DNA from 3 places in the Metabacillus sp. KJ11-3 genome. Region 2 is predicted to be linked to each of the others. Evidence: a T-box and tRNA genes for the amino acid it is inferred to sense, from the RefSeq annotation. Region 2 holds a T-box; the other regions hold tRNA genes.
What was found. A T-box is a leader RNA that pairs with one kind of tRNA and senses whether it is charged. The one in region 2 lies ahead of pheS (phenylalanine--tRNA ligase subunit alpha), so its partner is inferred to be a tRNA-Phe.
Positions count from the first base shown of each region.

Region 1 (10,055 bases), 190 kb from region 2:
CTCGGCAAAATGACCCCGTAACTTCGGGAGAAGGGGTGCTTTTTAGGGTGAATAGCCCGGAAAAGCCGCAGTGAATAGGCCCAGGCGACTGTTTAGCAAAAACACAGGTCTCTGCGAAGCCGCAAGGCGAAGTATAGGGGCTGACGCCTGCCCGGTGCTGGAAGGTTAAGGGGAGAGGTTAGCGCAAGCGAAGCTTTGAACCGAAGCCCCAGTAAACGGCGGCCGTAACTATAACGGTCCTAAGGTAGCGAAATTCCTTGTCGGGTAAGTTCCGACCCGCACGAAAGGCGTAACGATCTGGGCACTGTCTCAACGAGAGACTCGGTGAAATTATAGTACCTGTGAAGATGCAGGTTACCCGCGACAGGACGGAAAGACCCCGTGGAGCTTTACTGTAGCCTGATATTGAATTTTGGTACAGCTTGTACAGGATAGGTAGGAGCCTGAGAAGCCGGAGCGCCAGCTTCGGTGGAGGCGTCGGTGGGATACTACCCTGGCTGTATTGAAATTCTAACCCGCGAGCCTTATCGGCTTGGGAGACAGTGTCAGGTGGGCAGTTTGACTGGGGCGGTCGCCTCCTAAAATGTAACGGAGGCGCCCAAAGGTTCCCTCAGAATGGTTGGAAATCATTCGTAGAGTGTAAAGGCACAAGGGAGCTTGACTGCGAGACCTACAAGTCGAGCAGGGACGAAAGTCGGGCTTAGTGATCCGGTGGTTCCGCATGGAAGGGCCATCGCTCAACGGATAAAAGCTACCCCGGGGATAACAGGCTTATCTCCCCCAAGAGTCCACATCGACGGGGAGGTTTGGCACCTCGATGTCGGCTCATCGCATCCTGGGGCTGTAGTCGGTCCCAAGGGTTGGGCTGTTCGCCCATTAAAGCGGTACGCGAGCTGGGTTCAGAACGTCGTGAGACAGTTCGGTCCCTATCCGTCGTGGGCGTAGGAAATTTGAGAGGAGCTGTCCTTAGTACGAGAGGACCGGGATGGACGCACCGCTGGTGTACCAGTTGTCTTGCCAAAGGCATAGCTGGGTAGCTATGTGCGGAAGGGATAAGTGCTGAAAGCATCTAAGCATGAAGCCCCCCTCAAGATGAGATTTCCCATCACATTAGTGAGTAAGATCCCTGAAAGATGATCAGGTTGATAGGTCAGAGGTGGAAGCGCGGTGACGTGTGGAGCTGACTGATACTAATCGATCGAGGACTTAACCTAATAATAAGCGAATGCTTAGTGAATTGAATTGTGTATCGTTATCTAGTTTTGAAGGAATATATAAAGTTTTTTCAAAAAAAGACTTGAAAAATTCTTTTAAAATAGTATAATCATTCTTGTCGCAGTTATCTGGTGATGATGGCGAAGAGGTCACACCCGTTCCCATGCCGAACACGGAAGTTAAGCTCTTCAGCGCCGATGGTAGTTGGGGGTTTCCCCCTGTGAGAGTAGGACATTGCCAGGTTGCAATAGAATGTTATACAAAACGAAGGCATGCTAAATTCGCGACGTCCTGTTGCAACGCATGCACTTGCACATCCAGTGCTTCGGAGGATTAGCTCAGCTGGGAGAGCACCTGCCTTACAAGCAGGGGGTCGGCGGTTCGATCCCGTCATCCTCCACCATAATACTAAGCCGGTGTAGCTCAACTGGTAGAGCAACTGACTTGTAATCAGTAGGTTGGGGGTTCAAGTCCTCTCGCCGGCACCACTCATTATTATTCATTAATTAGTCATTAGCTCAGTTGGTAGAGCACGACCGAGTAAGCTTTGTAGCATTACATCAGCACACAAATCGAGCTACATCTTGAATAAACGACCTGAGATTTGGGTGTCAAAAACAAGAAGAAACATACTTTTACATCTCATTATAAGATGAGCCATTAGCTCAGTTGGTAGAGCATCTGACTTTTAATCAGAGGGTCGAAGGTTCGAGTCCTTCATGGCTCACCATTATCACACCATGCGGGTGTGGCGGAATTGGCAGACGCGCTAGACTTAGGATCTAGTGTCCTTGTGACGTGGGGGTTCAAGTCCCTTCACCCGCACCATTAATATCAAGCGGAAGTAGTTCAGTGGTAGAACACCACCTTGCCAAGGTGGGGGTCGCGGGTTCGAATCCCGTCTTCCGCTCCAGTAAGTGCCGGGGTGGCGGAACTGGCAGACGCACAGGACTTAAAATCCTGCGGTAGGTGACTACCGTACCGGTTCGATTCCGGTCCTCGGCACCATGAATTTTAGCGCCCGTAGCTCAATTGGATAGAGCGTTTGACTACGGATCAAAAGGTTAGGGGTTCGACTCCTCTCGGGCGCGCCATTGAAAATTATCTAGCAGGAAGTCAGACGTGAGATTGAGATATTGACCTCACATATCCCTTATCCAATAAAACGGGAAGTAGCTCAGCTTGGTAGAGCACTTGGTTTGGGACCAAGGGGTCGCAGGTTCGAATCCTGTCTTCCCGACCATTTAGATATAAAACATGGGGCCTTAGCTCAGCTGGGAGAGCGCCTGCTTTGCACGCAGGAGGTCAGCGGTTCGATCCCGCTAGGCTCCACCAATCTAAAACGATGACTATTAACTATGGCGGTGTAGCTCAGCTGGCTAGAGCGTACGGTTCATACCCGTGAGGTCGTGGGTTCGATTCCCTCCGCCGCTACCATTCTTAAAATTCTTGATAAACCAGATGGACCTTTAGCTCAGCTGGTTAGAGCAGACGGCTCATAACCGTCCGGTCGTAGGTTCGAGTCCTACAAGGTCCACCATTTTCTATACGGAGGAATACCCAAGTCCGGCTGAAGGGATCGGTCTTGAAAACCGACAGGGGTGTCAAAGCCCGCAGGGGTTCGAATCCCCTTTCCTCCTCCATTTTGCTTTTGAATAAAAAGCAGTGGCTAATTTTATACCTCCATATTATCGCGGGGTGGAGCAGTCTGGTAGCTCGTCGGGCTCATAACCCGAAGGTCGCAGGTTCAAATCCTGTCCCCGCAACCAATTTAATTGAAAGATTTAAATAATGGTCCGGTAGTTCAGTTGGTTAGAATGCCTGCCTGTCACGCAGGAGGTCGCGGGTTCGAGTCCCGTCCGGACCGCCATTGATATTTATTAAGAAGCAAATTATTATTGTAACCTAATTATCGTGTAAGAGGGTTTCGATAAGCGAGAAGGTCGAGGAAACGACTGAGCGAGCACCGGAGCGTATGAGAATACGTGAGGATGTGAGTGAGGGAGATGACGAAGAGATTCGAAGCTTAGCGGAAGCCGAAAACTATATTGGCTCGGTAGCTCAGTTGGTAGAGCAATGGACTGAAAATCCATGTGTCGGCGGTTCGATTCCGTCCCGAGCCACCACTTAATAAATTATAATAAAATAATGGCGGTTGTGGCGAAGTGGTTAACGCATCGGATTGTGGTTCCGACATTCGTGGGTTCGATTCCCATCAGCCGCCCCATATATTGCGGGTGTAGTTTAGTGGTAAAACCTCAGCCTTCCAAGCTGATGATGAGGGTTCGATTCCCTTCACCCGCTCCAATATAAATGGGCCTATAGCTCAGCTGGTTAGAGCGCACGCCTGATAAGCGTGAGGTCGATGGTTCGAGTCCATTTAGGCCCACCATTTATACTATTCCGCAGTAGCTCAGTGGTAGAGCTATCGGCTGTTAACCGATCGGTCGCAGGTTCGAGTCCTGCCTGCGGAGCCATATATATGGGGAAGTACTCAAGTGGCTGAAGAGGCGCCCCTGCTAAGGGTGTAGGTCGTGTAAGCGGCGCGAGGGTTCAAATCCCTCCTTCTCCGCCAGTTTTATCATTTTCTTAGGCCCGTTGGTCAAGCGGTTAAGACACCGCCCTTTCACGGCGGTAACACGGGTTCGAATCCCGTACGGGTCATATCAAAAAACACTGTTTATTAACAGTGTTTTTTTGTTTGATGTAAATTATTAAATAAGAAGTTTAAAGTTTTATATAAGCTTATTGTGATAACAACAAATTGAAAGACAGACCTCGGGTCTTATGAAAGACAAATACTCTTGAATTCCCCTCGGTCATGTCCTTCATAGGAGTTATGAAAGACAATTCTCTTAAATCATCCTCAGTTATGTCCTTCGTAGCCAATATGAAAGACAATTCTCTTAAATCACACCTCAGCAATGTTCTTCATAGCTGTTAAAAAAATTAAAAAGGCAAAGCTCCTAACCTATATCACCATCGCAGTCTCACTGCCTCTAAGAAAGGTAAATCATTATCATCACCCCGGCATAGCTACATCCACACGATGAATAACTTATCCCCCTAAATTACTATTCTATAAATTCATATATAATCTTTCATAGAAAAACTATAGGTAAAACCTCTAATATTGCTTTACTAAAATATTTTACTTTTCATTCAATTATTCTTTACCTTAACAGAAAATCCTTCATAAATTCAGAAAAACACCATTATTTCACCTGAAAAAAATTCAACAAATTCCAACAAAAAGTCGAAAAAACTATTTTATTTATATAATAATATGACATGTGTGTTTAGGTGGTTTTTCCTAATTAAAGCGGTTTCGTAAGGAATTTGGATATTATATCTAATGATTAAATTTTTTCCTATCACAGGGATACCAGCTATTTTCCTCGTGCATCCTATTAACATATAAAATTTCTCTTAAATTTTAAAAGAATAATAATAAAAAAATTATCATGAGTCCTTGTTGGTTTATGTCGGAAAAAAGAACGTTTTCATTAAAGGGATTCATTTGTAAGTATTGAATCTTTAGCATAGATAATAATAAGAGAAAGGGTGACTTAAGTGACCGTCACATCTCTAACAGACTACGATATTCATTTATTTCATGAGGGACAGTCTTTTGAAAGTTTTCGAGTTTTTGGAGCACATCTTACAGAGCAAAATGGTAAGAAAGGTACTTCTTTTTGTGTCTGGGCTCCACATGCAAAACAAGTTAGTGTAGTCGGTAATTTTAACAACTGGGATAGGAATAATCATCAAATGAAAAAGATGAGTGAGGAGGGTATATGGAACTTATTTATTGAAGGAATTGAAGAAGGTGAGATTTATAAATATGAAATTATTACTTCTAGTGACGAAACTTTATTAAAGGCTGATCCATATGCCTTTCAATCTGAAGTAAGACCAAACACTGCATCAGTTATAGCTGATTTAACAGGATTTAATTGGACTGATCAAAAATGGAAGAGAAGGAAACGGCAAAGGCAACCGTATGATCGGCCTTTAGCCATATACGAAGTTCATTTAGGTTCTTGGAAGTTAAATGATGAAAAAGAGTTATACAGTTATCAGGAATTATCTGAAATGCTTATACCATACGTATTGGAACATGGTTTTACACACATTGAACTTCTACCAATCATTGAGCATCCTTATGATCGGTCTTGGGGGTATCAGGGAACAGGTTATTTTTCTGCAACAAGTCGTTTTGGAAAACCAAAGGATCTTATGCATTTTATTAATGCATGTCATGAAGAAAATATAGGTGTCATTATTGATTGGGTTCCAGGACATTTTTGTAAAGATGCTCACGGACTATATATGTTTGATGGGCAACCAACATATGAATATGAAAATGAACATGATCGTGAAAACTACATATGGGGAACTGCAAATTTTGATCTAGGAAAAACTGAGGTACAAAGCTTCCTAATCTCAAATGCATTGTTTTGGATTGAGTACTTCCATGTTGACGGTTTTAGAGTTGATGCTGTTGCAAATATGTTGTATTGGCCAAATTCTAATGAATTAGTGGAAAATCCTTATGCCATTTCTTTTTTAAAGAAATTAAATGAAGCAGTTTTTATTAAAGATCCGGATATTTTAATGATTGCTGAGGATTCAACTGATTGGCCAATGGTAACCGCTCCTACCTCGTCTGGTGGTCTTGGCTTTAACTACAAATGGAATATGGGTTGGATGAATGACATTTTATCTTATATGGAGGCCTCTCCAGAGAGTAGAAATGAACTCCACCATAAAGTAACATTCTCCCTTATTTATGCTTTTTCTGAAAACTTCATTTTACCTTTTTCCCATGATGAAGTTGTCCATGGAAAAAAATCTTTATTGAATAAAATGCCGGGTGATTATTGGCAGAAGTTTGCCCAATTAAGGCTCCTATATGGATTTATGTTTACACATCCAGGTAAAAAACTATTATTTATGGGAGGTGAGTTTGGTCAGTATGATGAGTGGAAAGACTTAGAGCAACTAGATTGGGTACTAGAAGATTATGAAATGCACAATAAAATGAGAGTCTATTTTAAGCAACTTCTTTCTATCTATTCAAAACAAAAGCCGCTCTTTGAATTAGATCATTCAGATGAAGGATTCGAGTGGATTGATGTGAATAACCGGGAACAAAGTATTTTTTCTTTTATTCGGAAAAGTAGAAAAGAAAATGAACTACTTGTCGTGGTATTGAATTTTAAGCCGGTTGTTTATCATGACTACAAAGTCGGAGTCCCAGTAGATACAGAGTATGTAGAGATCTTAAATAGTGATGAAATGCAGTTTGGAGGGTCTGGCCAAACGAATCCAAAAAATATAAAAGCGGTAGAAGAAGAATTTCATGGAAGACCTTATCATATTTCCATGACAATTCCACCATATGGAGCAGTTATTCTACGTGCAGTCAAAAAAAGAGGGGAGAATAAACATGGGAAAAAAACAGTGCGTCGCAATGTTACTAGCAGGGGGTAAGGGGAGCCGATTGAGCTCATTAACAAAAAATCTGGCAAAGCCGGCTGTTCCATTCGGAGGAAAATATAGAATTATCGATTTTACACTAAGTAATTGTACAAATTCTAGCATTGATACTGTTGGGGTCTTAACACAGTATCAACCCCTCGTTTTGAATTCATATATAGGGATTGGCAGTGTATGGGACTTAGACAGAAAGAATGGTGGAGTAACAGTTCTGCCCCCTTATTCTGAGTCCTCAGAAATGAAATGGTATAAAGGTACTGCCAGTGCAATCTATCAAAATATAAACTATATCAAACAATATGATCCTGAATATGTATTAATTTTGTCAGGGGATCACATTTATAAAATGGATTATTCAAAAATGCTAGACTATCATATTGAAAAAAATGCTGATGCGTCAATTTCCGTTATAGAGGTTCCCTGGGAAGAGGCGAGTCGTTTTGGCATTATGAATACAAATGAGAAGATGCAAGTAGTTGAATTTGATGAAAAACCAGCTAACCCAAAAAGTAATTTAGCTTCTATGGGTATCTATATTTTTAAATGGTCTATTTTAAAAGAATACTTAGAGATGGACGAACGAAATCAATATTCAAGTCATGATTTTGGAAAAGATATTATTCCGCTGTTGCTAGATGAAAAGCGCAATGTCATTGCCTATCCTTTTAAAGGGTATTGGAAGGATGTAGGCACTGTTAAAAGTTTATGGGAAGCTAATATGGATTTACTAAATGATGATTCAGAGTTAAATATATTTGACCGCGATTGGAAAATATACACAGTTAATTCAAACCATCCACCACAGTTTATTTCAGAAGATGCAGTTGTAACAGATTCGTTTGTAAACGATGGATGTGTCATTATGGGGAATGTTAATCATTCAATCTTATTCCAGGGTGTTACTGTTGGTAAAAATACAGTGGTAAAGAATTCTGTTCTCATGCCGGATTGTGTTATCGGTGAAAATGTTTTTATTGAAAACGCAATTGTACCAAGCGGCATTGAAATACCAAATGGAACGGTTATTTGCCCTGATACGAACTCAGATGAAATTCTACTAGTAACAGAAGATATTATAGAAGAAATTAAAGCGATGGTAGAGGACAAAGTAAACTAAGAGATTATGACAAAATAGTTTGGAATAGGGAGCTTTTTAATTATTAAGTATCTTGTCTTTATCTATTTATTAATACCCTGCATGATGGATAAGCAAACCTATTTCTACAAAGGGGAGTTTTTGATATGAGCAACAAATTATTGGGAATTATTGATGCTACAGCACATAAACCGGAAATTGAAGACTTAACCAACCATCGTTCATTAGCAGCAGTACCTTTTGCAAGCAGATATCGGTTAATTGATTTTGTTCTCTCAAATATGGTGAATTCTGAGATTGAGAGTGTTGCAATCTTTCCGAAATATTCTTACCGTTCATTGATGGATCATCTAGGGTCTGGTAAACAGTGGGATCTTAATCGAAAGAAAGATGGATTATTTTTCTTTCCATCACCACATCTGCACAACGAGTATGATGAATTCGGATCATTTCGTCAATTCTCAGATCATATTGATTTCTTTTTAAGAAGCACACAGGAATATGCGGTCATAACAAACAGCTATACGGTTTGTAACATTGACTTCCAACAGGTATTAAAGCGACATCTCAATAATGGATGTGACATTACCGAGGTTCGTAAAGATGGAAAGCCTTTGCAAATGTATATTATGTCAACAAGACTTCTTATTGATCTTATTCATGATAAAGAAAAAACAGGGTGTAAAACACTAGCTGAAGTAATTGAAGAAAACCATCATCATTGGACAATATGTGATTATGAATTCCAGGGATATGCAGCGGTTATTGACTCTATGGAAAATTACTATAAACATAGTATGGATATGCTAAACCCAACAATTTGGAATGAAATTTTCACCAAGAACCGTCCAATTTTAACGAAAGCAAAAGATGAGCCGCCAACTAAATATGGTAAAGGTGCAATGGTTAAGAATTCATTAATTGCCAATGGTTGCAGAATAGAAGGACATGTCGAAAACAGTATTATTTTTAGAGGTGTCCATATTGGAAAAGATACAGTTGTGAAGAATAGTGTGATTATGCAGAAGACACAGATTGGGAATCATTGTTTCTTAGAAAATATCATTACAGATAAAGACGTAAAGATTCTAGATTATTCAAATATAACAGGTACGACCAGTGCCCCGACTATTTTAAGAAAAAGAACCATTCAAGGAGCGATGATGAACTCGTGAACCTATTATTTGCTGTATCAGAATGTGTACCGTTTGTAAAATCAGGAGGATTAGCTGATGTTGCAGGTGCATTGCCAAAGGAATTAGTAAAGCTAGGAAATGATGTAAGAGTTATTTTACCTAAATATAGCTTAATATCAGAAACATATCGAGATGCCATGACAAAAGTAGAGGAATTAAAGGTTCCAGTTGGTTGGAGACAGCAATATTGTGGAATTGAAACCTTGGAATATGAAGGAATTACGTATTATTTTTTAGATCATGAATATTATTTTTATCGTGATTCATTATATGGACACTATGATGATGCTGAACGTTTTTCATTTTTTTGTCGAGGTGTCTTAGAAGCACTGAAGGTGATTGACTTCAAGCCGGATATCATCCATTCACACGACTGGCACACGGGCATGATTAGTTATTTGTTAAAAGTAGATTATCTTGAGCAGGATTTGTATAGAGATATCAAAACCATATTTACGATCCATAATCTTCAATTTCAAGGTATATTTCCATATAGTGTACTTGGTGAACTCTTGAATTTGGGAGATGAGCATTTTTATGATTTAGAGTTTCACGGAAATATTAGTTTTATGAAAGGTGCAATTCATTCAGCAGATTTCATTACGACTGTTAGTCCAACATATAAAGATGAAATACAAACAGCTTATTACGGAGAAAATTTGGATGGATTATTGCGATCTCATCATGAAAAATTATTGGGAATTGTAAATGGAATAGATGATAAACTATACAACCCTGAGACTGATCAAAATATTACAGTGGCATATAGTGTAGACACTTTAACTAAAAAAATGAAAAATAAATTAGCGCTTCAAAAGAGATTGGGATTGCCAGAAAATGAATCAGCACCAATTATTTCAATGGTGACAAGATTAACGAAGCAAAAGGGCCTTGATTTAGTCAAACGAGTACTTGACGAAGTGCTAAGTCAGGATGTTCAAGTTATCGTGCTTGGAACCGGTGATAAGGCTTTTGAGGATTATTTCAGACATATGGAATGGATATACCCCTCTAAGTTTAAGGCATACATAGGTTTTGATGAAGTG
Region 1 is NZ_CM147865.1:680,761-690,815, forward strand. It holds rRNA gene AC0L8O_RS03475 (23S ribosomal RNA) at 1-1,214, shown strand, start outside; rRNA gene rrf (5S ribosomal RNA) at 1,343-1,458, shown strand; tRNA gene AC0L8O_RS03485 (tRNA-Val) at 1,543-1,618, shown strand; tRNA gene AC0L8O_RS03490 (tRNA-Thr) at 1,628-1,703, shown strand; tRNA gene AC0L8O_RS03495 (tRNA-Lys) at 1,870-1,945, shown strand; tRNA gene AC0L8O_RS03500 (tRNA-Leu) at 1,958-2,043, shown strand; tRNA gene AC0L8O_RS03505 (tRNA-Gly) at 2,054-2,128, shown strand; tRNA gene AC0L8O_RS03510 (tRNA-Leu) at 2,135-2,223, shown strand; tRNA gene AC0L8O_RS03515 (tRNA-Arg) at 2,233-2,309, shown strand; tRNA gene AC0L8O_RS03520 (tRNA-Pro) at 2,382-2,458, shown strand; tRNA gene AC0L8O_RS03525 (tRNA-Ala) at 2,475-2,550, shown strand; tRNA gene AC0L8O_RS03530 (tRNA-Met) at 2,576-2,652, shown strand; tRNA gene AC0L8O_RS03535 (tRNA-Ile) at 2,679-2,755, shown strand; tRNA gene AC0L8O_RS03540 (tRNA-Ser) at 2,766-2,858, shown strand; tRNA gene AC0L8O_RS03545 (tRNA-Met) at 2,908-2,984, shown strand; tRNA gene AC0L8O_RS03550 (tRNA-Asp) at 3,009-3,085, shown strand; tRNA gene AC0L8O_RS03555 (tRNA-Phe) at 3,266-3,341, shown strand; tRNA gene AC0L8O_RS03560 (tRNA-His) at 3,367-3,442, shown strand; tRNA gene AC0L8O_RS03565 (tRNA-Gly) at 3,449-3,522, shown strand; tRNA gene AC0L8O_RS03570 (tRNA-Ile) at 3,531-3,607, shown strand; tRNA gene AC0L8O_RS03575 (tRNA-Asn) at 3,618-3,692, shown strand; tRNA gene AC0L8O_RS03580 (tRNA-Ser) at 3,700-3,790, shown strand; tRNA gene AC0L8O_RS03585 (tRNA-Glu) at 3,808-3,879, shown strand; gene glgB (1,4-alpha-glucan branching enzyme) at 4,789-6,711, shown strand; gene AC0L8O_RS03595 (glucose-1-phosphate adenylyltransferase) at 6,668-7,834, shown strand; gene AC0L8O_RS03600 (GlgC family sugar phosphate nucleotidyltransferase) at 7,960-8,988, shown strand; gene glgA (glycogen synthase GlgA) at 8,985-10,055, shown strand, end outside.
Region 1: it encodes a tRNA-Phe, which carries the amino acid that the T-box ahead of pheS (phenylalanine--tRNA ligase subunit alpha) is inferred to sense. The anticodon was not compared.

Region 2 (10,055 bases):
ATTTTTCCACCTGATTCTGTGATAACTTTTTCAATATCACCTGAGACAACATCCTTATTCACAACTAATGCGATGTCTCTTGTGATGGATGGATAACGTGGTATGCTTTCATAACGTGTTTCTTCTACATTCGTAGTTAATAGATCAACTAATGATAGCTCAAACACATATGTTTCTGTTAAATCCAATTCTTTCTGAACCGATGGGTGAACCTGCCCTACAAAACCAACAAGCTTTTCACCAAGATAAAGCTCAGCTGTACGACCTGGATGCATCCCCTCGCGCTTCGCTTGCTTGTATTCAACTTGAGAGGTTAATCCCAATAAGTCGACAAGACCATCTAAAATACCTTTTGCTACATAGAAATCTACAGGCTTTTTCTCAGCTTGCCAAGAGTGTGAATGCCATAACCCTGTTATAGCGCCTGACAGGCGTTCTTTTTCAAGTGGTTGAACATCTTTGCCTTGTGAAAGGAATACTGAACCAATTTCATATAATGCTACCTGATCAATTTGGCGAGCAAGATTGTAACGTAATGCATCTAATAAATGTGGAAGCAAACTTAATCGTAATACACTGCGCTCCTCACTCATAGGTAGAGCAAGTCTCGTTAGTTCAGACGTTTCCAAAGCAAATTTCGCTGCTTTTTCTTCACTAGAAAGAGAATAAGTAATCGCTTGATAAAGACCTGTTCCTTCTAAGTAGCGGCGAACTTTTCGGCGTTTTTCCTGATACTCTGTTAGCTTTCCTGGAATTGCTTGACCAACAGGTAATGTTGTCGGAATATTATCATATCCGTAAAGTCTTGCAATTTCTTCTACAAGATCTTCTTCAATCGTAATATCACCACGGCGAGTAGGAACTTTCACTGCCAATGTAGAATTATCGAGAACTACCTCAAATTGAAGACGCTCAAGAATGGATTTCATTTCTTCTGCTGAAATATCCATACCAAGAACTCGATTCACTTTTTCAACCGTTGTTCTTACTGTTTTTGGCTCAAAAGAAGCAGTACGAACTTCTACATTTCCTTCCAACACTTCTCCACCGGCATATAGTGAGATTAATTGTGCAGCTCTTTCTGCAGCTGCAGGGACACGATTAGGATCAACTCCCTTTTCATAACGTGCACTTGCTTCACTACGTAAGCCATGATCTTTTGAAGCTGTACGGATACGCCCCCCATTAAATAATGCAGATTCCAATAAAACGGTTTTCGTGTCAGATTGAACCTCTGAGTTTGCTCCACCCATAACACCAGCTAATGCAACAGGTTCAGTTCCATTTGTAATCACTAAATGTTCGGAAGTAAGTGATCGTTCCTGATCATCAAGTGTAACTATTTTTTCGCCATCTTGTGCACGTCGAACAAGTATTTCCTTAGATCCTAACCGATCATAGTCAAATGCATGAAGAGGCTGACCATATTCTAATAAAACGAAGTTTGTAATATCAACCACATTATTATGAGGACGAATTCCCGCTGCCATTAGGCGTGTTTGCATCCATAAAGGTGAAGGTGCAATCGTTACGTTTTTAATGACCTTCGCAATGTATAATGGATTATCTTCCGGTGCATCTACTTTTACATCAACTAAATCTGATGCTTTTTCTGAAGAATTTTCATATGAGATTTCCGGATACTTCACTTTGCGACCTAATATTGCAGCTACTTCATGAGCAACACCAAGCATACTTAATGCGTCAGCACGGTTTGGAGTTAATCCAAGCTCAAGTACAGCATCATCTAGATTCAACTGTTCCAGTGCATCTGCCCCTACTTCTACATCATTTGGGAATACGAAGATCCCTTCTGAATATTCTTTAGCCACTAGCTTGGACTCAATACCAAGCTCCTGAAGGGAACAAATCATTCCGTTAGAGACTTCACCACGAAGTTTTGCCTTTTTAATTTTAAAGTTACCAGGTAAAACTGCACCTACTGTAGCAACTGCGACTTTCTGACCTTTATCAACGTTTTTGGCACCGCAAATGATTTGTGTAAGCTCACCATTCCCCAAATCAACTTGACATTTATTTAATTTGTCTGCATCCGGATGTTGCTCTTTTTCAACGACGTGACCAATGACAACGCCCTTTATGCCATCGTTTAAAACGTCAACACCTTCTACTTCAATTCCGCTACGTGTAATTTTTTCAGCTAACTCATCAGGTGTGATTCCTGACAGGTCAACATATTCTGCTAACCATTTATATGAAACAAACATATTGTTATATCCTCCTTTTTACGCTCGTTTGAATTGTTTTAAGAATCGTACATCATCTGTATAGAAATGACGGATATCATCAATACCGTATTTTAGCATTGCGATACGCTCAGGACCCATCCCAAAAGCAAATCCGCTGTATTTCTTTGAATCAAATCCTGCCATTTCAAGGACATTTGGATGAACCATTCCAGCTCCTAGAATTTCAATCCAGCCTGTACCTTTACACACATTACATCCTTTTCCACCACATGAGAAGCAGGATACATCAACCTCTACTGAAGGCTCTGTAAATGGGAAAAAGCTAGGACGAAGGCGAATTTCACGTTCTTCACCGAACATCTTTTTAGCAAATACTTCAAGTGTACCTTTTAAATCACTCATGCTGATATTTTCATCAACAACAAGTCCTTCAATCTGTGTGAATTGATGTGAGTGTGTCGCGTCATCGTTATCACGTCGATATACCTTACCAGGACAAATAACTTTAACAGGCCCTTTTCCTTCATGTTTTTCCATTGTTCTAGCCTGAACAGGTGAAGTGTGTGTACGTAAAAGCAGTTCTTCTGTAATATAGAAGGAATCCTGCATATCTCGTGCCGGATGACCTTTCGGAAGATTTAATGCTTCAAAGTTATAATAATCTGATTCCACTTCAGGGCCTTCTGCAATTTGATAGCCCATTCCAAGGAATAAATCTTCAATTTCTTCAACAACAGCCGTAATCGGATGATGATTCCCAACTTTTACTGGACGACCAGGTAATGTTACATCGATCGTTTCTGTTGCCAGCTTTTGTTCAACAGCCAGTTGTTCTAAATGCTCCTGCTTGCTTGAAATAGATGTTGCAATTGCTTCTCTTACTTCATTTGCAAGTGCCCCCATAACAGGGCGTTCTTCAGCCGATAGCTTTCCCATTCCTCTCAACACTTCTGTAATCGGCCCTTTTTTCCCTAAATAAGCGACACGAATATCATTTAATGCCTTTAAATCCTGCGCTTGTTCCACTTTTTCAAGCGCCTCTTGTTGAAGCTGTTTTAATTGCTCCTGCATTTGTTTTTCCTCCTTTATTTAAAAACCTCATTAGCGGTTTTTTTGCAAAATAAAAAACCCGCCCCATAAAAGGGACGAGTTGAATTCGCGTTACCACCCTTGTTAGCTATACTTTGATTTTGCCCTAAGTATAGCTCACTTCATTTCCATAACGGTAAAAACCGGAACACCTTTACGTCTATTTAACGGTCCAAGTGTCAACTCGAGAGGTGAATTCATTTACTTTTATCCAAAAAATGCTCTCAGTCTCGGCATTTTCTCCCTGAATGAACGAACTGTAAATTACTAGTCTCTGTCATCGTTTTGTTTCATATATGTAATGTCTATCTTATTATAATCAAAACAATATGTTCCCGCAACCTGCCTATTTTCGCAAATGATAAAGAAGAATGCCTGCGGCAATTGCAACATTTAACGATTCTGCTCCACCATAAATAGGAATGTACAGATTTTTAGTTGTTTGATCTAATAAATCTTTTTTTACACCACTACCTTCGTTTCCAAGGAGGAGACAAAACTGGTCAGCTTCTGGAACTTCTTTATAACTTACTCCATTTTGCAAAGATGTGCCGTAGACAGGGATGTTGTTGTTCTTATAAACATTCAGCCACTCATCTAGACTGCCTTTTATGATTGGTAAATGAAATAATGAACCTTGACTGGAACGAATTACTTTAGAGTTAAAATGATCAACTGTTCCTTCACCTAAAATCACTCCGTCTATTCCAGCTGCATCTGCTGTACGAATAATCGTTCCCAAGTTACCAGGATCTTGAACACTATCTACTAATAACACTTTTGTCCACTTTTCAGGTGTGTAAGTTATCTGAAACTCACAAATGGCTGCCACTCCTTGTGGAGCCTCTGTATCACTAATTGCTTTCATCACATCTTTCGTAACAAAAGTAATATTAATATTATCGACATCCCAGGTATGTGGCAAACTTATTTCTTCTGAAATAATAAGTATTTTGATCATTTCTTTATTTTTTAAAGCCTCTTCAACTAAGTGAAAGCCTTCAATTATAAATGTACCGGTATTTTCACGCTCTTTTTTTGTATGTAGCTTCTTCCATTGTTTCACTTTTGGGTTTTTAACTGATTCAATCCGCTCCACTTTCATACTCCCTTTTTGAACTATTCCAATTTCTCTTTCCAATCATACATAATTCTTACGTAATTAACAAATTCTATCTTTAAAAGCTGTTATCTAGTCATCATCTTCTAAAAACTAGATTTTTAGCTATGACTACTTTTAAAAGGAGTGTAATGCAAGTGAATTTAAACCTTCGTCATGCGGTTATCTCAAATGTTTCAGGAAATAATCAAGATCAGCTACAAGACACCATTGTGGATGCTATTCAAAGTGGTGAGGAAAAAATGCTGCCAGGTTTAGGAGTCCTCTTTGAGGTCATTTGGCAGAATGCAAATGAAGGTGATAAAAAAGAAATGTTAACAACACTGGAGCAAGGTCTTAATAAAAATGTACAGTAAAAAAATGCTGGGGAATTCCCCCAGCATTTTTTAATCAAAAGTAATTTTATTTACTGTTTCACGGTCTAATCGTTTAATTACTTCAGCTATAAGCTTAACAGCATTTTCATAATCATCACGGTGTAACATTGCTGCATGTGAATGAATATATCGAGTAGCGATTGTAATCGATAATGCCGGAACGCCATTTGCAGATATATGAATAGCACCTGAATCTGTACCGCCTCCAGCAATTGCATCAAATTGATACGGTATGTTCAGTTCATCCGCTGTATCTGTTACTAAATCCCTTAAGCCTTTATGCGATACCATGGAAGCATCATATAGAATAATTTGTGGACCTTCTCCCATTTTACTAGAAGCTTCCTTATCAGAGATACCAGGGGTATCACCAGCAATACCAACATCTACACCAAAAGCGATATCAGGCTGAATCATATTGGCAGATGTACGGGCACCTCGTAAACCAACTTCTTCTTGTACAGTTCCTACACCATAAACCACATTCGGATGATCTGTATCTTTTAATGTTTTAAGAACATCAATCGCGATTGCACAGCCAATTCGGTTGTCCCAAGCTTTTGCAAGAAGCATTTTTTCATTTTTCATAACAGTGAATTCAAAATAAGGAACAACTTGATCACCAGGCATTACACCGAATTCCATAGCTTCTTCACGGCTTGATGCCCCGATGTCAATAAACATATCTTTAATCTCCACAGGCTTTTTACGCGCTTCAGGAGGTAAAATATGTGGAGGCTTAGAACCGATTACTCCAGTAACCTCACCTTTTCTTGTCACAATCGTTACGCGCTGTGCCAACATAACTTGTGACCACCAGCCACCAACGGTTTGGAATCGAAGAAAACCTTTATCATCGATTTGTGTCACCATAAATCCAACTTCATCTAAGTGACCAGCTATCATTACTTTGGGACCGTTTTCTTGTCCTACCTTTTTAGCAATTAAGCTTCCTAAGTTATCTGTCACAACTTCATCAGAAAATGGAGATATGTATTTTTTCATAACATCGCGTACTTCACGTTCGTTACCTGGGATTCCGTTTGCATCTGTTAAGTCTTTTAGCATTGTTAATGTTTCATCTAACTTCGTCATTTATGTAGGCCTCCTTCAATTAACAATCAAGTATATTATACAATAAAGGATCTATAGAAAGAAAATAACGCCCTCCTTAGTATCCTTGTTGTTGTCGTTTGTGATTCACTTCATTTTTTAATATGTATGCTTTTTCCATTTGAATTGAAGTAAAACCTAATAATTTCCCGAGTAATAAATATTCCTCAAACATGTTTTTGTAGGTAGACAAAGATGAATTGTGTTTAAATGCTGATACGGTTTCATAGACAATTAAAAATTGCTCAGTTAATGTTGCGCTTGATTCTCGGTCTTCGAAGTGCATCGAAATATCTATGTTTAATTCTAATCCTAAGGACAAAATAAAGTGGATACCATCTACATATTCTTCCAATATGATATCAGTATGCGCAGGCGGCTTTAGACTCCAAAATTTAAAGCACCTGGTTTCATTTGCCAACTCACCAATTTCAACTAATAAAGCAAGTATTTTTCGATCAACAAGATTCTCTTTCTCAAGATTATGTTGCGTTTGTATTTTTTCATCTAATTCCTGCTGCATGTTAAATAGTACGGTAAAATTCATAAAGTATTCCTCCAACAATTGTTCACTCTAAGAAAAGCGCAATTTGCTAAGCATTCGGCTAGGCTAGACACCAAGACTTAGTACAAAATTCTATACTTTCTTAACGTATAAAAAAATTATATCAAATTTTTTAAAAAACTTGGAACCTTTTCCGTCTCTCAATCGTATATAAGAAAAATTGCCCTCAGGAGGGGTTTATGATGATTGTCATTTTATTACGTTTGTTGTTAATCGTCTTGATTGTCTTTCTTCTTTATACAGGAATTAAGTTTTTATTTAATCCAAAACGAAAGCTCGAATTAGCACATGAACAAAAGCAGTTTTATTTTCTTGATGAAAAAGATAATGTAAGGAAAAACTTTTTACTTACGTACAAAGGCGCCTTATTTGAAGGAGAGAAATATTTAGGTACAACAACAAACTCTTTTGAGGTAGTCTCGATCTTTATTTGGTCAAAATCAACCAATGAATTGCAGGGACTGACATTGGAGGATTTCGAACATATTCAAGAACAAGTGAAGTTACGTTATCCTCATAGTAAGGTAGATTGGAAAAGTCCGATTAAGGAATTGATTTTTAAAAAAAGTCAGAATTAAAAGAAGAGCTTGAGATCCTCCATCTCAAGCTCTTCTTCACATAGAATGAAGGACAACTCGATAATAGTGATCGAAGAATTTCTCTCGATCAACACGTATGGCAATATTTCGATTCCCGTCAATTTTTTGTTGAAACTCCATCATCCCGAGTTGTTCCTCTTTTTCAACCTCAACTTCGATAGATCCTTGTTGATAGTCACAAATCTGGGGATCAAATAAACAAGCTGCGGCAAGAGGATCATGAAACGTCATATCATTTGACTGCAGCCAGGGTGAGCCAAAGTCTTCCACAGCTTTCATGAGCGGAGTAGAAAATAATTCTTCTTTTTCATTCTTTTTAAGAACTAATTGGGTGGTAACATTAAGCCCAAAGGTAGTATGAACAGGAACATCTGTATGATAAACAACCGCTGCTGCTTGTGGATCTACCCAAGAGTTCCAATTTGATATTGGCATTTCCATGGTTTCCTCCAATTCTTTTGAAAAAACACCACTCATGATATGGATTTCTTTTAGGAGCTCCGGTATCTCTGGATCCGCCAAAAACAATAAAGCAATGTTTGTTAAATGCCCTACGGCTAATAGCGAAATTTCATTGGGATTTTCACGAATCGTTTGCCTCATAAAATCAACAGCTTTGTTTTTCATAAATGATTTTTCATGATACCAGTTTGCCAGGTGTTTTGCTCCATCAGGTTTTGGATAAAGGGGGCTTGGCATTAGTGTATAGTCAACACCTGCTGCAATCGGAATGTCCTTCCCAGCTGCTTTACATATGGCATCTGCTATCATTGCCCTTTTTTCAACTTCCCCGCCTATTGTCGTGATCCCCACCAGTTCACATAGAGGCTGATTTAATAAATAAGCCAAGCAAAGGGCATCATCAATGTCGCCACCAATATCTGTATCAAGAAGAACCTTCTTTTTTACCATCAAATCATCCACTTTCTACGTTCTTATCATGCTTTTTCCCTTATAAAAAAGTCATTCCACTTAATCAACACTTGTTTTTCTCTAAAATAGTAGATAAGGATAAACAAGCCGATCACAATCCCAACTAAAACGACAGGAGGTAATGTCTGAATAGATGCTCCTAAAAACGTAAACAAAAGAGTTGAAGGAATGTGTGTGAGAAAAGATAGTTTTGTATAACGTCCAAATGTTTTGGCTTTGTCTAAAATGCATAACGAAATAAGCGAAAAGTTAATAAAAGGGATCATTCTTAATATCATGATTTGAATAAAAGAAAAGTTTGTATAAGTTCCCAACCATTTTTCCTTCATTTTCATTAAGCGATCCAATAGTTTAGGAAAGAGTTTTGTAACGAAATAAAAGGTAATGCTCGAGCCTGTTAATCCAATGATTGAATACACTGATCCTAGTTGTGCACCAAATAAAATTCCTCCAGCTATACAAACTACCGCAACAGGAAGAAATAAAAACTGCCTGATCATATGAAATAAAATAAAAGCAATTGGCGCAAAAAAGCCAGTCGTTTGAATGACGGTCAACACGGTAGAAGTGGCCAGTTGAATAGTCATCACCGCTTTCTAAGTTGTAATCCATAGATGAAAGTTGTATTGATTCCATTGTACGGGAAGATTTTACGTTTATGCCAAAGAAATTGTTAAATAAACCAAAAGTATAATGTGTCCGACTGCAATAAGGGGAAAGAAAACAATAAAAGATGTATGTTTTGTTTTATGACGATAGACTCTCATCCCAATATAACCGCCGATAGCTCCTCCCAAGAGAGCAAATAACCACAATGTTGATTCTTTTATTCGCCATTCTCCCCTAATAGCACGCTTTTTATCTGAGCCCATTAAGAAGAAGCAGAAGATGTTTACTAATAGATAATAGACTAATACATAAAGCATTCTATTCACTTCCTTTCTGTATGTAAATTACCTAAAAACTCCCTTGATATGAAAAAGAGCCGACTCTATCTACTTAGAGTCAGCTCTTATACCGTTCAATTATTTGTTAAGCTGTGCTTTAGCAGCATCTGCTAATTGAGCAAATGCTTTTTCATCAGCAATAGCTAAGTCAGCAAGCATTTTACGGTTCACTTCGATACCAGCAAGCTTTAATCCGTGCATTAAACGGCTGTAAGAAAGACCATTAACACGAGCAGCTGCATTGATACGAGTGATCCATAATTTACGGAAATCACGTTTCTTTTGACGACGATCACGGTATGCATACATCCATGATTTCATCACTTGTTGATTTGCAACTTTGTATAATCTATGTTTAGAACCGAAATAACCTTTAGCTAATTTTAAAACTTTTTTACGACGTTTACGTGAAACGATACCGCCTTTTACTCTTGGCATGTAAATTCCCTCCTATATTACGATGGTCCGAATTATTTAATATTGTCTAATAAATGACGAATACGTTTGAAATCGCCTTTGCTTACTACAGTTGATTTACGTAATTTACGTTTTGCTTTAGTAGATTTGTTAGCGAATAAGTGACTTGTGTAAGCATGTGAACGTTTAAGTTTACCAGAGCCTGTTCTTTTGAAACGCTTAGCAGCTCCACGGTGAGTTTTCATTTTTGGCATAAGGTATTCCTCCTTAAGGGATTATTGCTTTTCATTTTTCGGTGCTAGAACTAAGAACATGCTGCGACCATCCATTTTTGGATGTGATTCAATTGTACTTAAATCTGCACATTCTGCTGAGAAGCGATCAAGCACCTTTTGACCGATTCCTTTATGTGTAATTGCACGTCCTTTGAAGCGGATAGAAGCTTTTACTTTATCGCCCTTCTCTAGGAATTTGCGTGCATTTCGAAGCTTAGTGTTAAAGTCATGCTCATCAATTGTAGGACTTAAGCGTACCTCTTTAAGATTGATGATTTTTTGATTCTTACGAGCTTCTTTGTCTTTCTTTTGCTGTTCAAAACGAAATTTACCGTAATCCATGATGCGGCAGACAGGAGGCTTTGCATTAGGAGCTACTAAAACTAAATCTAGGTTAGCTCTTGTCGCAA
Region 2 is NZ_CM147865.1:874,003-884,057, reverse strand. It holds gene pheT (phenylalanine--tRNA ligase subunit beta) at 1-2,228, opposite strand, end outside; gene pheS (phenylalanine--tRNA ligase subunit alpha) at 2,247-3,281, opposite strand; T-box leader at 3,349-3,589, opposite strand; gene AC0L8O_RS04540 (TrmH family RNA methyltransferase) at 3,646-4,398, opposite strand; gene sspI (small acid-soluble spore protein SspI) at 4,557-4,775, shown strand; gene AC0L8O_RS04530 (M42 family metallopeptidase) at 4,806-5,891, opposite strand; gene AC0L8O_RS04525 (dUTP diphosphatase) at 5,968-6,456, opposite strand; gene AC0L8O_RS04520 (sigma-w pathway protein ysdB) at 6,660-7,052, shown strand; gene AC0L8O_RS04515 (nucleoside hydrolase) at 7,089-7,985, opposite strand; gene AC0L8O_RS04510 (TVP38/TMEM64 family protein) at 8,012-8,593, opposite strand; gene AC0L8O_RS04505 (DUF1294 domain-containing protein) at 8,663-8,932, opposite strand; gene rplT (50S ribosomal protein L20) at 9,032-9,391, opposite strand; gene rpmI (50S ribosomal protein L35) at 9,424-9,624, opposite strand; gene infC (translation initiation factor IF-3) at 9,646-10,055, opposite strand, start outside.

Region 3 (10,055 bases), 2.1 Mb from region 2:
ACACTTTTCATGGCATAATGAAATTCTAGTTGAAGCTTACCCATTTCTTCCCGAACAAGTGAAGCTTCTTCAGACTGCTTCCATCGCAACCGCATCGCCCACTCCTCCCAAAAGATCTCATCTTCTTCATTTATTAAATCGTTTATAAATTCTAACCCTTCCACATTTAATGCATATATTTTTTTATCTCCATCTAATTTAACTTCTATTAGTTTCTTTTCAACCAAATCCTGTAATGCAGGGTAAATGGTTCCTGCACTGGGAGAATAATAGCCGCCACTTCTTTCCTCCAACTGCTTCATTACCTGATAACCATGTCTCGGTTCTTCTTTTAGTAGCTGCAAAATTGCAAGCTGAATAATACCTCTACGTTTTGTAAATTTAGATTTCATTTTTTCTCTTAAATGTGGCTGTTTATCAAAAAATTTCAGGGCGGTTTTTAACCCTTTATGTGTTAAAGATAGAACTTCCTGTTCATCTTTTTGAACAAAGCCTTTTTCTATTGCTTCATAAAGACAACTACTAGGATCGGTTAACTCATTTCTAAGAGATAGAAATAGTTCTCCTTGCTTTATAGGTTTTCTGCTTATAAAAGTAAGCAATGTCAACATTTCCTGGCTAATATTACCTAACATACTTACCCTCCATCCATTTCGATTATTACGATAAATTTTAATCGATATAGTTTCGAAACACAACAAAAAAAGAATGAAACCTACTGAATTATTTAATGAGGGAGACGGATTATTTCTGCTAAAAACACAAAAAAGGTTAGTTTCAAAATTGAAACTAACCTTTTACTGACGCGCCTTAGAGGATTCGAACCTCTGACCGACGGCTTAGAAGGCCGTTGCTCTATCCTGCTGAGCTAAAGGCGCATATTTTGTTATCCTCTGCTTTTCCATAAAAATGGCTCCGCAGGCAGGATTCGAACCTGCGACCGATCGGTTAACAGCCGATAGCTCTACCACTGAGCTACTGCGGAACAATATCATGGTGGGCCTAAATGGACTCGAACCATCGACCTCACGCTTATCAGGCGTGCGCTCTAACCAGCTGAGCTATAGGCCCATTTTTTAGCGAAATATGTATGTATGGAGCGGGTGAAGGGAATCGAACCCTCATCATCAGCTTGGAAGGCTGAGGTTTTACCACTAAACTACACCCGCATATTAAATGTTTTGGAGGCACCACCCGGATTTGAACCGGGGATAGAGGTTTTGCAGACCTCGGCCTTACCACTTGGCTATGATGCCTCAAAATGGCTGGGCTAGCTGGATTCGAACCAACGCATGTCGCAGTCAAAGTGCGATGCCTTACCGCTTGGCTATAGCCCATTGAATAACCCTCAAGAATATACTTCCTCGATTAAGCTACGTGAATCCTCATCGCGAAATATCGTCGACATCTAGGTACACTCTATGTCTTGATATAAACTATTCTCTCTATATAAAACGTTCCACTCAAAACCTATCTCGTGTCACAAACCAGCAAGAGAATATCTGGAATTATTTCTAACAGGAGTTAAGAATTTATTATATACATATATTGGGGCGGCTGATGGGAATCGAACCCACGAATGTCGGAACCACAATCCGATGCGTTAACCACTTCGCCACAACCGCCATGGTTTTCTTGGCAGGGGCAGTAGGAATCGAACCCACACCAAAGGTTTTGGAGACCTCTATTCTACCGTTAAACTATGCCCCTATTTTAACATAAATGGTGGAGGGGGGCAGATTCGAACTGCCGAACCCTAAGGAGCGGATTTACAGTCCGCCGCGTTTAGCCACTTCGCTACCCCTCCACATAAAAGGTGGCTCGGGACGGAATCGAACCGCCGACACATGGATTTTCAGTCCATTGCTCTACCAACTGAGCTACCGAGCCATAATTAATGTGTATTTGAAAAAAGATGCAATTTTACTTTTCAAGTACCTATTTTAAGATCTAATACTTTTAAGGTATAAGTGCTATGATAATTTGTGGATCGTCCTCATCTCAGGATGATCGTTCAAGAAGCAGCTCGATGAGTACGCTGATATAAATTCAGGGTAGCTTATTCGGGCGTGCTCTACCAACTGAGCTACCGAGCCAATATAGTTTTCGGCTTCCACTAAGCTTCGAATCTCTTCATCAGCTCCATCGCTCACATCCTCACGTATTTTCATACGCTCCGGTGTTCGTTCAGTCGCTTCCTCGACCTTCTCGCTTATCGAAACCCTCTTACACATTACTTAGATCACAATAATAATTTGTTTCTTTAAAAAGTTAATGGCGGTCCGGACGGGACTCGAACCCGCGACCTCCTGCGTGACAGGCAGGCATTCTAACCAACTGAACTACCGGACCATTATTGATGTTATTTTTTAAAATGAAATTGGTTGCGGGGACAGGATTTGAACCTGCGACCTTCGGGTTATGAGCCCGACGAGCTACCAGACTGCTCCACCCCGCGATAACAAAAAATGAAATAAAAAAACATATGGAGGAGGAAAGGGGATTCGAACCCCTGCGGGCTTTGACACCCCTGTCGGTTTTCAAGACCGATCCCTTCAGCCGGACTTGGGTATTCCTCCAATATTCATATGTGAAAATGGTAGCGGCGGAGGGAATCGAACCCACGACCTCACGGGTATGAACCGTACGCTCTAGCCAGCTGAGCTACACCGCCATAGTTTTTAAAAACGCTCCCTGTTTAAAATGGTGCTCGTCATGTCTCTTACAGACACATTCCTCGCAAGCCTACAAAGAGGATTATTCAAGATGTTTACGGCCCGCTCTAGCCAGCTGAGCTACACCGCCATATTCAGTCAAGAAATTTTAAATTGGTGGAGCCTAGCGGGATCGAACCGCTGACCTCCTGCGTGCAAAGCAGGCGCTCTCCCAGCTGAGCTAAGGCCCCAATTTAAATGGTCGGGAAGACAGGATTCGAACCTGCGACCCCTTGGTCCCAAACCAAGTGCTCTACCAAGCTGAGCTACTTCCCGTACTATGGCGCGCCCGAGAGGAGTCGAACCCCTAACCTTTTGATCCGTAGTCAAACGCTCTATCCAATTGAGCTACGGGCGCTAAATTTCATGGTGCCGAGGACCGGAATCGAACCGGTACGGTAGTCACCTACCGCAGGATTTTAAGTCCTGTGCGTCTGCCAGTTCCGCCACCCCGGCACTTACTGGAGCGGAAGACGGGATTCGAACCCGCGACCCCCACCTTGGCAAGGTGGTGTTCTACCACTGAACTACTTCCGCTTAACTTTAATGGTGCGGGTGAAGGGACTTGAACCCCCACGTCACAAGGACACTAGATCCTAAGTCTAGCGCGTCTGCCAATTCCGCCACACCCGCATGGTGTGTATTACTAATTAATGGTGGAGGATGACGGGATCGAACCGCCGACCCCCTGCTTGTAAGGCAGGTGCTCTCCCAGCTGAGCTAATCCTCCGAAACACAGGATGTGCAAGTGCATGTGTTGCGACATGACGTCGCGCATTTAGTATACCTACATTAAATGGTGACCCATACGGGATTCGAACCCGTGTTACCGCCGTGAAAGGGCGGTGTCTTAACCGCTTGACCAATGGGCCAACTATGTTATTAAAACCAAATTTGGTCTGCCTGGCAACGTCCTACTCTCACAGGGGGAAACCCCCAACTACCATCGGCGCTGAAGAGCTTAACTTCCGTGTTCGGCATGGAAACGGGTGTGACCTCTTCGCCATCATTACCAGACAATTTAGGACAACTTTTATTATAGTAAGTTTTTCTAAAAAAGCAAGAACTTTTTTATTTCATTTCAACCACTACAATTTTCTAGTTGAATGACACAGGATTTATAATGTATCACATCTTAAAATATAGTGTCAATCCCTTTTTTTCACCAATTTATCAAGTTACCTTCTCTTGAAGACAAAAAATATAATAACATCCTTTTCAAAAAAATAAAAGACCTATTTTAACTTTTTTTAAAAAAGCTTTTTAGAGATAGAAACAAAAGCTCTCTCTTTGGACATAAACTCCTTAATAAAGGCAACACTAACAATGACAATGATAGGGAGTGATTCACATGAGAGAACGCGATGTAATTACAGTTCTTGATGAATATAAACAAGAAAAACAGCTTTCAGTAGAAGCTTTAATTGTTATAAATTCTGAAACATTCGCCCTATTAACACCGAAAGAGGATATCTCCGTCATCTTCGTTATGCAAGTTAAGGATGAGAGAGACGGTCAATATCTATTCGGGATTGATGACCCTGCAATGACAAGTATGGTTTTAGATGCTTATGAAATAGCTGTCGATGCAAATCCTGCTGATTAAGTTCCGGAGGTGCCCGTTTGTCAAATAAAAAAATTTTAGAAGGTATAAACGAAAATCTTAAACACAAAATTGGCCTTGAAATTAAAGGAATGACTTTCACCAAAAATTTCCGATCCCCAACTGCTGAAGAGTGGTATATTTTTTTACCCTCATATAATGATCCAGTAACAGGTGGTGCACCTGGAAAAGCAATTATTCATTACAACTTGTATGACACGAAGCACATTTTTATTAATACAACAATTATTTTTGATGATCCTGAATTACATAATAGCAAGAATCATCAGCTTGTTTATTTCATTGCAGATGAAATTGTCAACCGACTTGTAGGATATGCTGACACCTTATTATCAGTACATTCAGGTGATAACTCCTACAATGCAGAATACAAACAATAATTGAGGGATGAACATGAGTGTAAGCCTAATTCAATCTATTAAAGAAGAATCACGTCCTTTCCATAAGCAGGAAGGTGTTGATTCTTTAGTTGGTAAAGTAAAAAATGAAACTTTTGTGCTACTTGGTGAATCTTCACATGGTACATCAGAATTTTACAAGATAAGAGCAGAGCTCTCGAAAAAGCTAATTACAGAAAAAGGGTTTATGTATATAGCTGTAGAAGGAGATTGGCCAGGTTGTCATCAAATTAATAACTATATTAAAGGTTATGACGACACTTTTTCAAACACAAGAGAAGTCTTGGCCTCTTTTCACCGCTGGCCTACATGGATGTGGGCCAATGAGGAAATGATTGAGTTAATCGATTGGCTAAAAGATTACAATAGCAACAAGCCAAATGATAAAAAGGTAGGATTTTACGGTATTGACGTCTATTCATTATGGGAATCAATTGATGAGATTATCGCTTATTTAGAAAAAATTCAATCCCCACAAATCGAAATAGCAAAAAAAGCATTTTCTTGTTTCGAACCTTTTAATCGCCGCCCTGAAAAATACGGGCTATCTGCTTCTTTCTATGGTGAAGACTGTTTGAACGAAGTGACCAAACTATTAACTGAGATCATATTAAATAAACTGACGATATCTGACTCTGAAGATATTTTAAACCTTGAAGTGAATGCACTGATTACAGCCAATGCTGAGAATTACTACAGAACGATGGTCGTTAATGATAATGAGTCATGGAATATTCGAGACAGGCATATGGTAGAAGCCTTAAATAAAATACACGAATTCTATGGTGCACATGCAAAAGGAATTGTTTGGGAGCATAACACCCATATTGGAGATGCGCGGGCAACAGATATGGCCAATGAAGGGGTTGTCAATGTAGGTCAATTACTCAGAGAGGAAAAAGGTACTGAGACCATCTTCATTATTGGATTTGGTACACATAGAGGCACAGTTATCGCTGCTGACGAGTGGGGAGTTGCCCCCGAACAAATGCTCATTCCTCCCGCGCAAACAGGTAGTTGGGAGGATGCTATGCACAAAGCCGGCCCCTATGATAAATTCATTCATTTTACTAAACATAACCGTCATTTGTTTCAAAAACCTATAGGACATCGTGCCATTGGCGTCGTCTATAACCCAGCTTACGAGCAATACGGAAATTATGTTCCTTCTTCCATGCCAAATCGATATGATTTGTTTATCTATATTAATGTGACGAACGCTCTCCATCCACTAACGGTTGAAGAAGTGTTTTTATAAAAGATAGAAACATCTCCCTACTCTCATTTCTTTTAGTAGCAAGAGTTTGAAATAAAATCCCTTCTTAGTCCATAAAAAAGGATGAATTTCAATTGGTTACTCCACCTTTGAATTCATCTTTTTCTTTTATTCGATGAATTAAACCAGCATAATCTTTTCCTTTTCACATAAAAGTTTCACCTTTTATTTATCTCCCTCGACAGCTCATTACCAGTAAATTCTTCTATACTTTGAATTGCTAATCTTACATGCTTTTCGATGAAATTAACTATTATTTCTCTTTGAAAAATCACTTGTATATTGGCCGGTTCACTTACATATGTAATCTTCACCCATCCATAAAAAGCATTTTTAAAAGCAACATAGCTTCTATATAAAACTGTTAATGCATGACGTAAACGCCGCTTCGCAATTACTTCCTGTTGCAATATCATGATCGTTGACCTTGTTATAGAGACAAGTTCCATTAATAGTGAAGAAATATATAAGTCATTAGGATGTTGACTATAAGAGTATTGCTTTAATAACTTTTTCATATATTTGTAGCTATTGATAAGTTCATCTTTCACGTTCATCTACTCCTCTCACACTATAATTATGCTTAGATTAAAGGAGACATGTTGCTACATACAAAACTTGCAAAATATTTAACAAAATTTGTATCTACCAATTCCTCCATAAGCCACATATAATTACCTGTTGAGAGGGGGAATATGAATGGCGGACATCAAGCAATTTGTTTTTTTGACTTTGAAATGTTGTGCTCAGATACAGGGATGGCTTTCGAAGCGATGGAGGCCATTCGGTTAGGTGCTGTTAAATATGAACTTGAGACAGAGGAAGTGTCATATTTTGATCAATTTATTCGTCCTCAAAGCACCGAGCCACTCACTGACTTTTGCAAAACCCTGACTGGAATAAGTGATCATGACTTAGTTGATGCAGCCAATTTTATAGAAGTTTTTAGCGAGTTCCTCGAGTGGATTGGCGGAATTAAAAAAACAACGTATTTTTCATGGTCTCCAAGTGATCTCTTTCGCTTAAAAATGGATGCATTAAGACATGAAATTCCCGAAAGAACGCTAAAAAAGATTGAGCAACGGTACACCGATTTTCAGAAGGTATTCACAGATCGGGTTACCAAAAATCCAGTATCTGTTGAAGATGCTCTAAACCTATATGATTTAGAATTTATTGGTGACATGCATAATCCAATGTATGATGCTTTTAATACTTTCCGTGTCTTTCAAACCTATATGAATGAACCTCTTCAGTCAGATCTGATTATGGTTCAAAAAATGATAATAGAAGATACAATGCCTGTTAATATCAAAAATGTGAATGATAAAATACAAAACCAACTACAACATGATGCCAAACAATTAACTGAACAACTTCGTCATACTTATCGTTTACGTGATATAAAAAAGCTGCTTAAACCGATTAGACGAACTGTATTAAAATATGAAAATGTGATCCTCAACCGCTCCGGCATTTTTTCAAAGAGTAATATTCATCATGCCCAATGCTTCCTCGCGTTTTATCAAGATTTGGTTCATTCTTGTGAAGAACATATTGCTTATTCTTCTAAAACAGTCATACTGCATGAACATCTGCTTCGCCCTATAGAGCAGATTACCTTATACGGAATAACAAAAATAACAGCTAGTTAATATAGATATGCTAAAGGGACTGTCCTTAAAAGGAACTGTTAACAAAAGGGATTAGAACATTATCTATTCCCCTCTTTTCAACGGCCTCTTTTTTAGACAGTCCCTTTGATTTATCCCAAATCTCCCATTCTCGTTACTAGCATTTGATAAAACTTTTCCGGTTCATCTGGTGAAAGATGAACTTTTGTTACTTGTTTCTTAAAACCGTACATAAAGCCTACTTCTTGGGGTTGATAAAATTCAATGACAAATATAGGTTTTTCCTTCATGAAATCTGCTAATACTGCATCAAATACTTGTTTGCTTTCTTCTTTTGACAACTTCTCAGGACCTTTATAATAACTAATCTCCTTTATCTCTTCAAATGGTACGACCAACTTCGCTTTAATCCCAACCTGTATATAAAGAAGATTTTTTGTTAGTACAATCGGACTGAGTCGAATAGCTTGAATATCAGCAATTATAAAAACAAGCGTATAAAGATTCATCCCTAGCAAAACGTAGCTTATCATTTCATTCCAAGAATGCAGCAAAAAATGAAACCCTACCGATTCAAGTATTAGAGCATGAATTAGCATGACTGAGAAAGCAATAGCACTGGTTTTTTTATGATAGGTAAACATGTTTGAATCATTAACATTCAGTTGCCCCTTTTTATTCCAGGTAAAGAAGCTATAATAGAACATTGTTAACTCAGATGTAATGACATCTAAAAAACGAGATGGCTTTAACTTTCTTTTCAGTTCAGTTTCAAATCTATATGAAAATACAGGAATTTCTGTCGATTTACCTAGTTTTAAGCCCTTAATGATAGAGTGAAATTTGGTCACAATTTTATAGACAATAAACAATTCAAGAAGAATAAATGCCCCCTCTCCCGCAAAGAGAATATATTTGATAAATGAATATGATGACAAGAAACCATTTGGGACAATGAGAAGTGCTACACCATAACCCGCTAATGCAACTGGAAGTATATATTTTAAAGAGTAGCGCTTTCTAAGAATGAATAGATATGTTAAAAGAGGAATGACAATCATACAATCAAATAAAGTTGCCAAAGCAATCCCATCAGGAAGCGGTTGCACAATGGGTACACGGTAAAGAATTGTATTGGAGGCAATAATGAAAAACAATAAAAAACTAAATATGATCAAACTTCTTTTGGATATAATACTCATCAGATACACCCTCCTTTACTTATCATTATACCTTTCACCAAAGGGAAAAGGAGGGGATACCACAGGATATTTTTGACAAATTCATGTAGTTCATTATTAATGATTGACAAGAAGAGCAAATTCAACAAGTCCATGTTTATTAAAAATTCAAGAGACCGACCTGTACAGTCCGCCTCTATAAAATGTTTTTTTACTAACGCTCTACTCCACACCAGTCAACAACCGTTAATGCAATAATTTCTGCTGCTTCAAACACTTTGTCTATTTCAATATATTCATTTGGAAAATGGGCTTTTTCTGTCACACCAGGTCCGAAGACAATTGTCGGAGTTGACCCTACCTGTGTTAACAAACCACCATCAGTCCCCCATGGTGATGCTTCAATGACAGGCTCTTTCCCTATTACTTCAGAGTAACTAGCTGATAATGTTTTAATCATTTCATGACTAAGGTCTACCGAACCTGGTACCCACCGTGCACCAAACCATTCGAGTGAAACCGGGTAATCATTAAACCATTGATCAATATTTTTAAGCTCCTTGATCCAGGTCTCTAGTTCCATCTTAGCATGATTCATTGTTTCATCTGGAGAAATGCCCATTCTTCCTTCTAATTTTACAAGGTCAGCAACAGACGACGGCCAATCACCTCCATCTATCTTTCCGATATTAATTGGAATCGGGATTGGAATTTTTTCATATAGAGGATCATGTATTCTCTCATTTCTTCGTTTCTCCAACTCTCTTATATGATCCACAACAAGCATAGCTTTCTCAATTGCACTAACTCCCTCGTAACGTGTTCCCCCATGTGCAGATCTTCCCTTGACAGTTAACCTAAACCACATAGACCCTTGTTGTTTTGGAAAAATTTTCATATTAGTCGGTTCCGGAATAATCGCTGCATCCGCTTTATATCCCTTTAAAATAGCAGCAAGTGTGCCAGCCCCTCCACTTTCTTCTTCAATGACACTCTGAAATATAACATCGCCTTTTAAAGGTATTCCAAGAGCACGAATGGCTGATAAAGCTAAAAGGAGAGAAACATTTCCACCCTTCATATCTGTTGCACCACGTCCGTAAAGTTTTCCTGCTATCACTTTCCCGCTATATGGTTGATGATCCCACTGTGCATGATCTCCCTCAGGTACAACATCAATATGACCATTTAATATAATTGAGCGTCCCTCTCCCGTGCCTTTTAATAT
Region 3 is NZ_CM147865.1:2,954,967-2,965,021, forward strand. It holds gene AC0L8O_RS14970 (PadR family transcriptional regulator) at 1-635, opposite strand, end outside; tRNA gene AC0L8O_RS14975 (tRNA-Arg) at 805-878, opposite strand; tRNA gene AC0L8O_RS14980 (tRNA-Asn) at 911-985, opposite strand; tRNA gene AC0L8O_RS14985 (tRNA-Ile) at 995-1,071, opposite strand; tRNA gene AC0L8O_RS14990 (tRNA-Gly) at 1,096-1,169, opposite strand; tRNA gene AC0L8O_RS14995 (tRNA-Cys) at 1,183-1,256, opposite strand; tRNA gene AC0L8O_RS15000 (tRNA-Gln) at 1,263-1,337, opposite strand; tRNA gene AC0L8O_RS15005 (tRNA-His) at 1,550-1,625, opposite strand; tRNA gene AC0L8O_RS15010 (tRNA-Trp) at 1,637-1,710, opposite strand; tRNA gene AC0L8O_RS15015 (tRNA-Tyr) at 1,724-1,807, opposite strand; tRNA gene AC0L8O_RS15020 (tRNA-Phe) at 1,818-1,890, opposite strand; tRNA gene AC0L8O_RS15025 (tRNA-Asp) at 2,276-2,352, opposite strand; tRNA gene AC0L8O_RS15030 (tRNA-Met) at 2,382-2,458, opposite strand; tRNA gene AC0L8O_RS15035 (tRNA-Ser) at 2,487-2,579, opposite strand; tRNA gene AC0L8O_RS15040 (tRNA-Met) at 2,598-2,674, opposite strand; tRNA gene AC0L8O_RS15045 (tRNA-Ala) at 2,830-2,905, opposite strand; tRNA gene AC0L8O_RS15050 (tRNA-Pro) at 2,914-2,990, opposite strand; tRNA gene AC0L8O_RS15055 (tRNA-Arg) at 2,996-3,072, opposite strand; tRNA gene AC0L8O_RS15060 (tRNA-Leu) at 3,082-3,170, opposite strand; tRNA gene AC0L8O_RS15065 (tRNA-Gly) at 3,177-3,251, opposite strand; tRNA gene AC0L8O_RS15070 (tRNA-Leu) at 3,262-3,347, opposite strand; tRNA gene AC0L8O_RS15075 (tRNA-Val) at 3,369-3,444, opposite strand; tRNA gene AC0L8O_RS15080 (tRNA-Glu) at 3,512-3,586, opposite strand; rRNA gene rrf (5S ribosomal RNA) at 3,616-3,731, opposite strand; gene AC0L8O_RS15090 (DUF1292 domain-containing protein) at 4,066-4,320, shown strand; gene AC0L8O_RS15095 (hypothetical protein) at 4,410-4,718, shown strand; gene AC0L8O_RS15100 (erythromycin esterase family protein) at 4,726-5,994, shown strand; gene AC0L8O_RS15105 (hypothetical protein) at 6,171-6,563, opposite strand; gene AC0L8O_RS15110 (3'-5' exonuclease) at 6,708-7,667, shown strand; gene AC0L8O_RS15115 (hypothetical protein) at 7,778-8,848, opposite strand; gene AC0L8O_RS15120 (peptidase) at 9,042-10,055, opposite strand, start outside.
Region 3: it encodes a tRNA-Phe, which carries the amino acid that the T-box ahead of pheS (phenylalanine--tRNA ligase subunit alpha) is inferred to sense. The anticodon was not compared.